Regions from separate parts of the Klebsiella sp. WOUb02 genome, predicted to be linked through region 1. Evidence: predicted binding sites of a transcription regulator. Region 1 holds the regulator's gene; each other region holds the start of a gene.

The links. Region 1 encodes Fur, which represses iron uptake genes when iron is present. Its sites were predicted from a motif close to ATAATAATGAGAACNACTATCAA; they were not measured.
Region 2: a site for Fur is predicted at 1,755-1,777, ahead of bfd (bacterioferritin-associated ferredoxin). Genes of this name have one in related genera too.
Region 3: a site for Fur is predicted at 1,839-1,861, ahead of ABOC21_RS07880 (TonB-dependent receptor domain-containing protein). Genes of this name have one in related genera too.

What each region holds. Positions count from the first base shown of each region.
Region 1 covers NZ_CP170110.1:2,162,661-2,165,941, reverse strand. The annotation lists gene chiP (chitoporin ChiP) at 1-1,399, shown strand, start outside; gene chiQ (ChiQ/YbfN family lipoprotein) at 1,447-1,779, shown strand; gene fur (ferric iron uptake transcriptional regulator) at 1,859-2,311, opposite strand; gene fldA (flavodoxin FldA) at 2,604-3,134, opposite strand.
Region 2 covers NZ_CP170110.1:4,211,525-4,214,805, forward strand. The annotation lists partial or broken gene fusA (elongation factor G) at 1-378, shown strand, start outside; gene tuf (elongation factor Tu) at 448-1,632, shown strand; gene bfd (bacterioferritin-associated ferredoxin) at 1,812-2,006, shown strand; gene bfr (bacterioferritin) at 2,080-2,556, shown strand; gene ABOC21_RS27470 (prepilin peptidase) at 2,533-3,012, opposite strand.
Region 3 covers NZ_CP170110.1:254,295-257,575, forward strand. The annotation lists gene ABOC21_RS07880 (TonB-dependent receptor domain-containing protein) at 1-1,706, opposite strand, end outside; gene yegQ (prephenate-dependent tRNA uridine(34) hydroxylase TrhP) at 2,205-3,281, opposite strand, start outside.

The sequences.
Region 1 (3,281 bases):
TACGTTTAGTGGCAAACGTAGTACGCTGGCGCTGGCTATTGCCGCCGTCACCGCGATGTCGAGCTGGATCGTTGTTCCGCAGGCCAGCGCAGCAGGTTTTATCGATGATTCCACGTTAACCGGCGGTATCTATTACTGGCAGCGTGAGCGCGACCGTAAAGATGTTACCGACGGCGATAAGTACAAAACCAACCTTTCGCATTCAACCTGGAACGCCAACCTGGATTTCCAGTCCGGCTATGCTGCCGATATGTTTGGTATTGACGTGGCTGCCTTTACCGCAATTGAGATGGCGGAAAGCAGCGAAAGCGGCCACCCGAACGAAATTGCCTTCTCCTCAAGGAATAAAGCCTACGACGAAGATTACTCCGGCGATAAGAGCGGGATCAGCCTCTATAAAGCGGCGGCGAAATTTAAGTATGGCCCGGTGTGGGCGCGTGCTGGCTACATTCAACCAACCGGGCAAACGCTGCTGGCTCCGCACTGGAGCTTTATGCCGGGCACTTATCAGGGCGCTGAAGCCGGGGCCAACTTTGATTACGGCGACTCTGGCGCGCTGAGCTTCTCCTACATGTGGACCAACGAATACAAAGCGCCGTGGCACATTGAGATGGATGAGTTCTACCAGAACGATAAGAAGACGAAAGTCGATTATCTGCACTCCATCGGCGCCAAATATGATTTTAAAAACGACCTCGTGCTGGAGGCCGCGTTTGGCCAGGCTCAGGGCTATATCGACCAGTATTTTGCTAAGGCCAGCTATAAATTTGACGTTGCCGGCACCCCGTTAAACACCAGCTATCAGTTCTACGGCACCCGCGATAAGGTCAGCAACGGCGGCGCGAACGATATTTACGACGGCACCGCCTGGCTGCAGGCGCTGACCTTTGGCTACAAGGTTGCCGACGTGCTGGACCTGCGTCTGGAAGGCACCTGGGTTAAGGCCGAGGGCCAGCAGGGCTACTTCCTGCAGCGTATGACCCCAACCTACGCATCTTCTAACGGTCGCCTGGACGTGTGGTGGGATAACCGCTCCGACTTCAACGCCAACGGTGAAAAGGCCGTGTTCTTCGGCGCCATGTATGACATGAAAAACTGGAATATGCCGGGCTGGGCGTTTGGCGCGTCTTACGTTTATGCATGGGATGCGAAGCCGGGCAAAATGGCGACGCCAGATGCCTACTACAACGCCGACAAACGTCTGGAAGAGTCGGCCTACAGCCTCGATGCCATGTATACCGTGCAGGATGGCCGGGCGAAGGGAACGTTGTTCAAGCTCCACTTCACCCAGTACGACAACCACTCCGATATTCCTAGCTGGAGCGGCGGCTACGGCAATATCTTCCAGGATGAGCGCGACGTGAAGTTTATGGTTATTGCTCCGTTCACTATTTTCTGATGCCGCAGCCGCGGGCGTAAGCCTGCCGCCAGTCCGTGAGGTTGATTATGAAAAAGCTATTGCTCATCGCCATGCTGGCATCGGGCCTGGTGGCCTGTACGCAGTCACCGGCGCCAAAAGAAGATACTAAATTGAAGGACGCCTACAGCGCCTGCATCAATACGGCAGAAGGGAATCCGGATAAAGTTCAGGCCTGCCAGAGCGTGCTGAACGTTCTTAAAGAGGATAAGCAGCACCAGCAGTTCGCCACGCAGGAAAGCGTGCGCGTGCTGGATTATCAGCAGTGTATCCTGGCGACCCGCACCGGCAACGATCAGGCGGTGAAAGCCCGCTGCGACCAGATCTGGAAAGAGATCCGCCGCAACAATACCCGGCCCTGATTTCCCTCGTACCTCCTATTTGCGGGCATAAAAAAAGCCAACCTTCGGGTTGGCTTTTTGCTGCTTACGCGGCGGGAAACTATTTTTCCACCGCGTCGTGCGCGTGTTCATTTTCGCGGCAATCGCCTTCCGCACAGTGGCCGTACAGGTACAGGCTGTGGTTGGTCAGGCGGATACCGTGACGGTGGGCAATTTCACGCTGACGCGCTTCGATGGAGTCATCGCTGAACTCAATCACTTTGCCGCAATCGAGGCAAATCAGGTGATCGTGATGATGCTGCTGCGTCAGTTCGAAAACGGATTTACCGCCTTCAAAATTATGGCGGGTAACAATGCCGGCATCATCAAACTGGTTCAGTACGCGGTAAACGGTGGCCAGACCGATCTCTTCACCCATGTCGATCAGGCGTTTGTATAAATCTTCCGCGCTGACGTGATGGTTATCCGGCCCCTGCAGCACTTCCAGAATTTTTAATCGTGGAAGTGTGACTTTCAGGCCAGCCTTCTTCAATGCGGTATTGTTGTCAGTCATGCGGAATCTGTCCTGTTGCTAAACGATCTACTTCCATTAGCGGAAGTAATACAGAGAATCACCCGATGTAATGCGTTTCATTATAGAACTGCCATGATGAAATGAAAACCGCAAGCATCGAGCCTTTTATGCTGTCAAAAACGAGGCACAGGCTACAAACTGCGTCACGTCTCCTCGTTAAATCAGAGGACATTGTACAGATATGTGATTAAAAGTTAAAAACTTGTAGCTATTAGTTTTATTGCTTTTACCTATTAATACGGCGATATCCCAGGATAGCGCCGTTTAACGATCAGGCGTTTATGATTTCTTCGAGATGCAGTTCTTCAGAAACCTGCTTAACCCATTTCTCTACGCGCTCGTTGGTCAGCTCAGGCTGACGGTCTTCATCGATAGCCAGACCGACGAAATGGTCGTCATCAGCGAGACCTTTAGAGGCTTCGAAATGGTAGCCCGCCGTTGGCCAGTGGCCGACGATGGTTGCGCCGCGCGGTTCGATGATGTCGCGAATGGTTCCCAGCGCGTCACAGAAGTATTCAGCGTAGTCTTCCTGGTCGCCGCAGCCAAACAGGGCGACGAGCTTGCCGTTGAAGTCGACCTCTTCCAGCGTCGGGAAGAAATCGTCCCAGTCACACTGTGCTTCACCGTAGTACCAGGTTGGGATGCCCAGCAGCAGAATGTCATGACCCTGCAGGTCTTCTTTGCTGCTTTTGGCAATGTCGTGAACATCAGCAACGTCTTTACCAAGCTGCTTTTGGATCATTTTTGCAATATTTTCGGTGTTGCCGGTGTCGCTGCCAAAAAAGATGCCGATGATTGCCATGAGTAAAATAACCTCTTGAAACTTAATGATGTGGTAGTGGCGTAATGCCCGCAGATAACGGCAATCATAGCAGAACAGGGAAGGGCGCGGAAACAGCAATCACGCCCGACTGCACACTCTGCTACATGAAAGTGTTGTTTTTGCGGT
Region 2 (3,281 bases), 2.0 Mb from region 1:
CTTCGGTTCTTACCATGACGTTGACTCCTCTGAGCTGGCGTTTAAACTGGCCGCTTCTCTTGCCTTTAAAGATGGCTTTAAGAAAGCGAAACCAGTTCTGCTTGAGCCGATCATGAAGGTTGAAGTAGAAACTCCGGAAGAGAACACTGGTGACGTCATCGGTGACCTTAGCCGTCGTCGTGGTATGCTGCGTGGTCAAGAATCCAACGTTACTGGCGTTGTGATTCACGCTGAGGTTCCGCTGTCTGAAATGTTCGGATACGCAACTCAGTGCGTTCTCTGACCAAAGGTCGTGCTTCTTACTCCATGGAGTTCCTGAAGTATGATGACGCGCCGAACAACGTTGCTCAGGCCGTAATCGAAGCCCGTGGTAAATAAGCCGTAGGGTTAAACCAAAATCCCGTGCTCTCTCCTGAAGGGGAGAGCGCTATAGTAAGGAATATAGCCGTGTCTAAAGAAAAATTTGAACGTACAAAACCGCACGTCAACGTCGGTACTATCGGCCACGTTGACCATGGTAAAACTACTCTGACCGCTGCAATCACTACCGTTCTGGCTAAAACCTACGGTGGTTCTGCTCGTGCATTCGACCAGATCGATAACGCGCCGGAAGAAAAAGCTCGTGGTATCACCATCAACACTTCCCACGTTGAATATGACACCCCGACTCGCCACTACGCTCACGTAGACTGCCCGGGCCACGCCGACTATGTTAAAAACATGATCACCGGTGCTGCGCAGATGGATGGCGCGATCCTGGTTGTTGCTGCGACTGACGGCCCGATGCCGCAGACTCGTGAGCACATCCTGCTGGGTCGTCAGGTAGGCGTTCCGTACATCATCGTGTTCCTGAACAAATGCGACATGGTTGATGACGAAGAGTTGCTGGAACTGGTTGAGATGGAAGTGCGTGAGCTGCTGTCTCAGTACGACTTCCCGGGCGACGACACCCCAATCGTTCGTGGTTCCGCGCTGAAAGCGCTGGAAGGCGAAGCTGACTGGGAAGCGAAAATCATCGAACTGGCAGGCTACCTGGATTCTTACATCCCGGAACCAGAACGTGCTATCGACAAGCCGTTCCTGCTGCCGATCGAAGACGTATTCTCCATCTCCGGTCGTGGTACCGTTGTTACCGGTCGTGTAGAGCGCGGTATCATCAAAGTGGGCGAAGAAGTTGAAATCGTTGGTATCAAAGACACCGCGAAATCGACCTGTACCGGCGTTGAAATGTTCCGCAAACTGCTGGACGAAGGCCGTGCGGGTGAGAACGTTGGCGTTCTGCTGCGTGGTATCAAACGTGAAGAAATCGAACGTGGTCAGGTACTGGCTAAGCCGGGTTCTATCAAGCCGCACACCAAATTCGAATCTGAAGTGTACATTCTGTCCAAAGACGAAGGCGGCCGTCATACTCCGTTCTTCAAAGGCTACCGTCCGCAGTTCTACTTCCGTACAACTGACGTGACTGGCACCATCGAACTGCCGGAAGGCGTAGAGATGGTAATGCCGGGCGACAACATCAAAATGGTTGTTACCCTGATCCACCCGATCGCGATGGACGACGGTCTGCGTTTCGCAATCCGTGAAGGCGGTCGTACCGTTGGCGCGGGCGTTGTTGCTAAAGTTCTGAGCTAATTATTTAGTTCTGAATTAAAAAGGGCGCTTCGGCGCCCTTTTTGCTGCCCGTCATTTAGGTCGTAAACGCGAGAGCGGCTAATATAAAAAGTGCCTTATCAGGGTTATTATATAAACAGCCTATTGTAATCATAACTATTCTCATTTACACTTTGAGCATAAATTGAACGGGAGTGAATATGTACGTTTGTTTGTGTAATGGTGTAAACGATAAAAAAATTCGTCAGGCCGTACGGCAATTTCACCCTCAATCTTTTCAGCAGTTGCGTAAGTTTATTCCCGTTGGAAATCAATGTGGTAAATGCGTTCGCGCCGCTCGCGAGATCATGGAAGATGAATTAACTCGCATGCCGGAATATAAAGAGATCGCCTGAGACCTCTGCCTTTTCTTTGACATCTATATAGTGCGAACTACGCTTCAATGAGTGGAAGCGGAGGGACTATATAATGAAAGGTGATGTCAAAGTCATAAGTTATCTCAATAAATTATTGGGAAATGAGCTTGTCGCAATAAATCAGTACTTTCTCCATGCCAGGATGTTCAAGAACTGGGGCCTGATGCGCCTCAACGATGTCGAATACCATGAATCCATTGATGAAATGAAGCACGCCGATAAATATATCGAGCGTATTTTATTTCTTGAAGGGCTGCCCAACCTGCAGGATCTCGGCAAGCTGGGTATCGGTGAAGATGTCGAGGAGATGCTGCAGTCTGATTTAAGACTGGAGCTGGAAGGCGCCAAAGATTTACGAGAGGCTATCGCCTATGCCGACAGCGTCCATGATTATGTCAGCCGCGATATGCTGATCGAAATCCTCGCCGATGAAGAAGGACATATCGACTGGTTGGAAACCGAGCTGGACCTGATCGGTAAAATTGGCCTGCAAAATTATCTCCAGTCACAGATTAAAGTTGCTGACTGACAGCGTTTGCCATCCACAGTAAAAACCCGCTGCAGCCAAAAAAGGGCCAAACGGCAGCGGGTTGTTCAGGACCTCCCGGCGCTTCCAGATAACCACGCGCAGAAGCAGCGCGGCGCAGGCAATTAGCGTCGCCATAAACACCAGCTGTGGCAGCCACTGCCAGCCGTGCCAGGCGCCGAGAGCGGCAAGAAATTTCACGTCGCCATAACCCAACCCCTCATATCCGCGAACCCCTCTGTAAACCCAGTAGACTAAAGCAAATGCCAGATATCCCGCGATAGCTCCCCAGACGGCGTTTTCCAGGCCCATCGGCATGCGACAAAGATAAAACAGCAGGCCAGCCCAGAGCAGGGGGCAGGTCAAGCGATCGGGAAGTAGTCCATAGCGTAGGTCGTGCCAGCAGAGCGCCAGAGAGAACACGCAGTAGAAAAGCAGGAAGGGGAGAGTCATGTACATGGGATACCCCGGCGGATGAATCGTATGCGCCGATTTTGACCCGGCGAGTCGCGAGCGGCAAAGGACGATAGTGGGTTTTGCGCGCGGCGATCCGCTAAGTTTGCTATTTTTCAGCCGGCAACATTGCTCTTCCCGGCAGCCTCGCAAATATAAATGACGATTTTCTACGCAGCCCTTGTGTTGGGTCCGAATTTGCGTATAATGCGCGGGCCCGTCAAAATTGGCGGGCCGGTTCGATATGAACCCTGATAGAGCTTTTAGCTATCAAA
Region 3 (3,281 bases), 1.9 Mb from region 1:
CCCGCGGTTTTATCCTTTATTCCGGGAGAGATAAAGTTATTGGTCTGATTGTTAAACCAGGAGAGGGAGAGGTCAAGTGCATCTTCTGCGGATAATAAAGCCGGGCGATGTATCTTAATCCCAATTTCTTTTTGCAGGGAGACTTCTGGCGCAATAGGATCCGCCGGATTATAGCTGAAAATCTCATTAGATACCGTGGTTTCATACAGGCTCGGCATTCTGTAGTTTCTGGCTGCTTTCACAAACAGGGCGGTATTTGGGGTCAGCGCATAGCTTATTTCGGAACTCAGATCCGCTTTCGCCTGATATTTTACGCTTTGATTGGTCTGAAAATCGTTGGCTGTGGAATTATGATAATTAATTCCCAGATTGACCTGGAGCGGGCCGCTCTCAATCATCCCGTTTACGAAGAGGGCATTTTCTCTTCTCTCACCGTGACGCGAGGTGGGGTAAGCGGTAAAGCGGGTCAGACCGTCAGATTTTGGCGCCAGCTTCTCTTTTTGCGTTGATGCCCCGTAGCGCAGCGTGAGCATATTTAGCTGGCTTTCATTGACGATGGCGATCCCGTTTTTATTGTTGCTGTAGGCGTGCAGATATTGTTGCGCATCGGTTCCCAATGCCCACAGGCCGTTATACTGCTTTAAGTTTGTATCGGTCAGCCAGTAGTTCAGATTTAAGTTAATCAGCCGATTGTCAACGGGGGTATAGGTGTATCCGGCGCTGTAGGCGTTAACAATCGCGCTGCCGGGTTTCCATTGCGGCATGGATTCCACTCCCGCAGGCAGGGGCTCGAAATCAATGTCGTTAGCATTTTTATACCAGTAGGCAGCCAGCGTTTCACCGGCCTGCTGACGATGGTTGCGGTACGCAAGATTGAAGTGATGGTTGTCATTGGCGCTGAGCGCCAGCTTATAAATAAATGACTCGCTTGCAAAGTAGGTGTTTACAACCTCTTCATTTTTAAATACCACCGGATCTGTGAATTTCTTAAAACCATTTTTCCCTGAGAAATAGTTTCCGGTGGATCTTTTACTGTAGGCGACAACGGTGTCAACGTTATCATCTCTGAAACCAAAGGCCAGCGTGGCGGAGCCGTTTCGGAAATCATACCCGCGGGGTTTGTCCGTCAGCTGATAATAGCTCTGCGCCGCGTAATCATCGGGAATATCCGGCTTTTTATTATTGTTAAAGGTTCTTAGCTTAAGCAGTAGGCCATAGCTATTGCCGGGATTGATAATATCCTCGGTGGAGAGGGTTTTTATATTTATTACCCCCCCGATGGCGCCGGATGAAAAGGCATTGTTATTCTGCGAGGCCCCCTTGCTGATAGCGATATTGCTGATTAAATCAGGGTCGATGTAGGTTCTGTCGCTGGTTCCCTGATAGCCTCTTGAGGTATGCGTTGACTGCAGAGAGCCGTCAATAAATACCGGAACGCGGCCTTCACCCTGCAGTCCCCTGATTCCGGGATCGATTGAACCGGCCTCGTTTCGCATATTATTTGACTGGATATAGGTTTCAGAGGAGAAAATATCGGCATTGGCAATCCCTCTGAATCTGTTTAAATCAGATCCGGAGAGGGTGTTTTCAGCGGTTCCCGTTGATGAAACAACCATCGTTTCTTCATTGTCATTTTTTCCCTCAGCCAGCGTCGAACCGGTAAAAATCGACGTAGATAAAGCGAGGGTTAAGGCGCGCTTTCCCATAAAATTTCCTTATTTTTTAAAAAGATATCGAAAATGCAACAATGTAAGAGATGAAAAACCAGTAGCTGGTTAATTACCGGCTTAAAACGCTATAAAAATAAAGGATGGCAGTTTATGCTTCCGTTTGATCAAATGCAAATAGTTATCATTACCATTTGGTTGGGGTGATTATAATTATCTGCCTAATGAATAGGGGCGAAACGGCGTGCGCTATCGGGCCGGCGAAAGTAAACCCTGCGGGAAAGGCGGGTATTATTTTTAATTTCAGGGTCACGATCGCGAATGGGTCCCCGCGATAAAGAGGAAATCAGGCAGGCAGGTTAATAATAAAAAATGAGCCCGCGTAAGGGAGATTACGCAGGCTAAGGAGGTGGTTCCTGGTACAGCTAGCATTTATGGGTTATGTTTTTCAGCGAAATGGATAATACCGGCTTTGAGCGAAACGGTATGTGATCCGATTCTAATATCCGTGCATCCTGAAAAAATAACCCTGCTAAACTAGCTGCCGTGCGGGTTTCTGGTGCTCTGGCCGGCGAAGTTGCGCATCAGCAGAGCATACTGCAGCGTCATATCTTCCGGTACCGGCAGCCAGACCGTGTAGCCATCGCCGGGGGCGACCGGCATCACTTCGCCTTTGCCATTTTCCATATGTTCGAGGGTGAAGTTGACGTTGCCCTGCGGCGTCATCAGCTCAAGGCTGTCGCCGAGGGTGAATTTGTTCTTCACCGCCACCGCCGCCAGCTGGCCGTTCCGTTCGCCGGTAAACTCGCCGACAAACTGCTGGCGCTCGGAGAGCGAGTAGCCGTACTCGTAGTTCTGATAGTCATCGTGGGTATGGCGGCGCAGGAAGCCTTCGGTATAGCCGCGGTGGGCCAGCCCTTCGAGGGTTTCCAGCAGGCTTTCGTCGAACGGTTTGCCGGCGGCGGCGTCGTCGATCGCCCTGCGGTAGACCTGCGCGGTGCGGGCGCAGTAGTAGAAGGACTTGGTGCGGCCTTCGATTTTCAGCGAGTGCACGCCCATCTTGCTCAGGCGCTCAACGTGGGCGACGGCGCGCAGATCCTTCGAGTTCATGATGTAGGTGCCGTGCTCGTCTTCGAAGGCGGTCATATATTCGCCCGGGCGTTTGGCTTCTTCAATCATAAATACCCGGTCGGTCGGCTCGCCGATCCCCAGCGTCGGCTCCACGTTCTGCACCGGGATCGGCTCATATTTGTGAACGATATTGCCGACGTCGTCCTGCTTGCCTTCCTGGACGTTATATTCCCAGCGGCAGGCGTTGGTGCAGGTCCCCTGGTTCGGGTCGCGTTTGTTGATATAGCCGGAGAGCAGGCAGCGGCCGGAGTAGGCCATGCACAGCGCGCCGTGAACGAAAATTTCGAGCTCCATCTCCGGCACCTGGCTGCGAATTTCGCCAATCTCTTCCAGCGACAGCTCGCGCGAGAGAATGACCCTGCTCAGCCCCATCTGCTGCCAGAATTTGACCGTCGCCCAGTTGACGGCGTTGGCCTGGACCGAGAGATGGATCGGCATCTCGGGGAAGTTTTCCCGTACCAGCATGATTAAGCCCGGATCGGA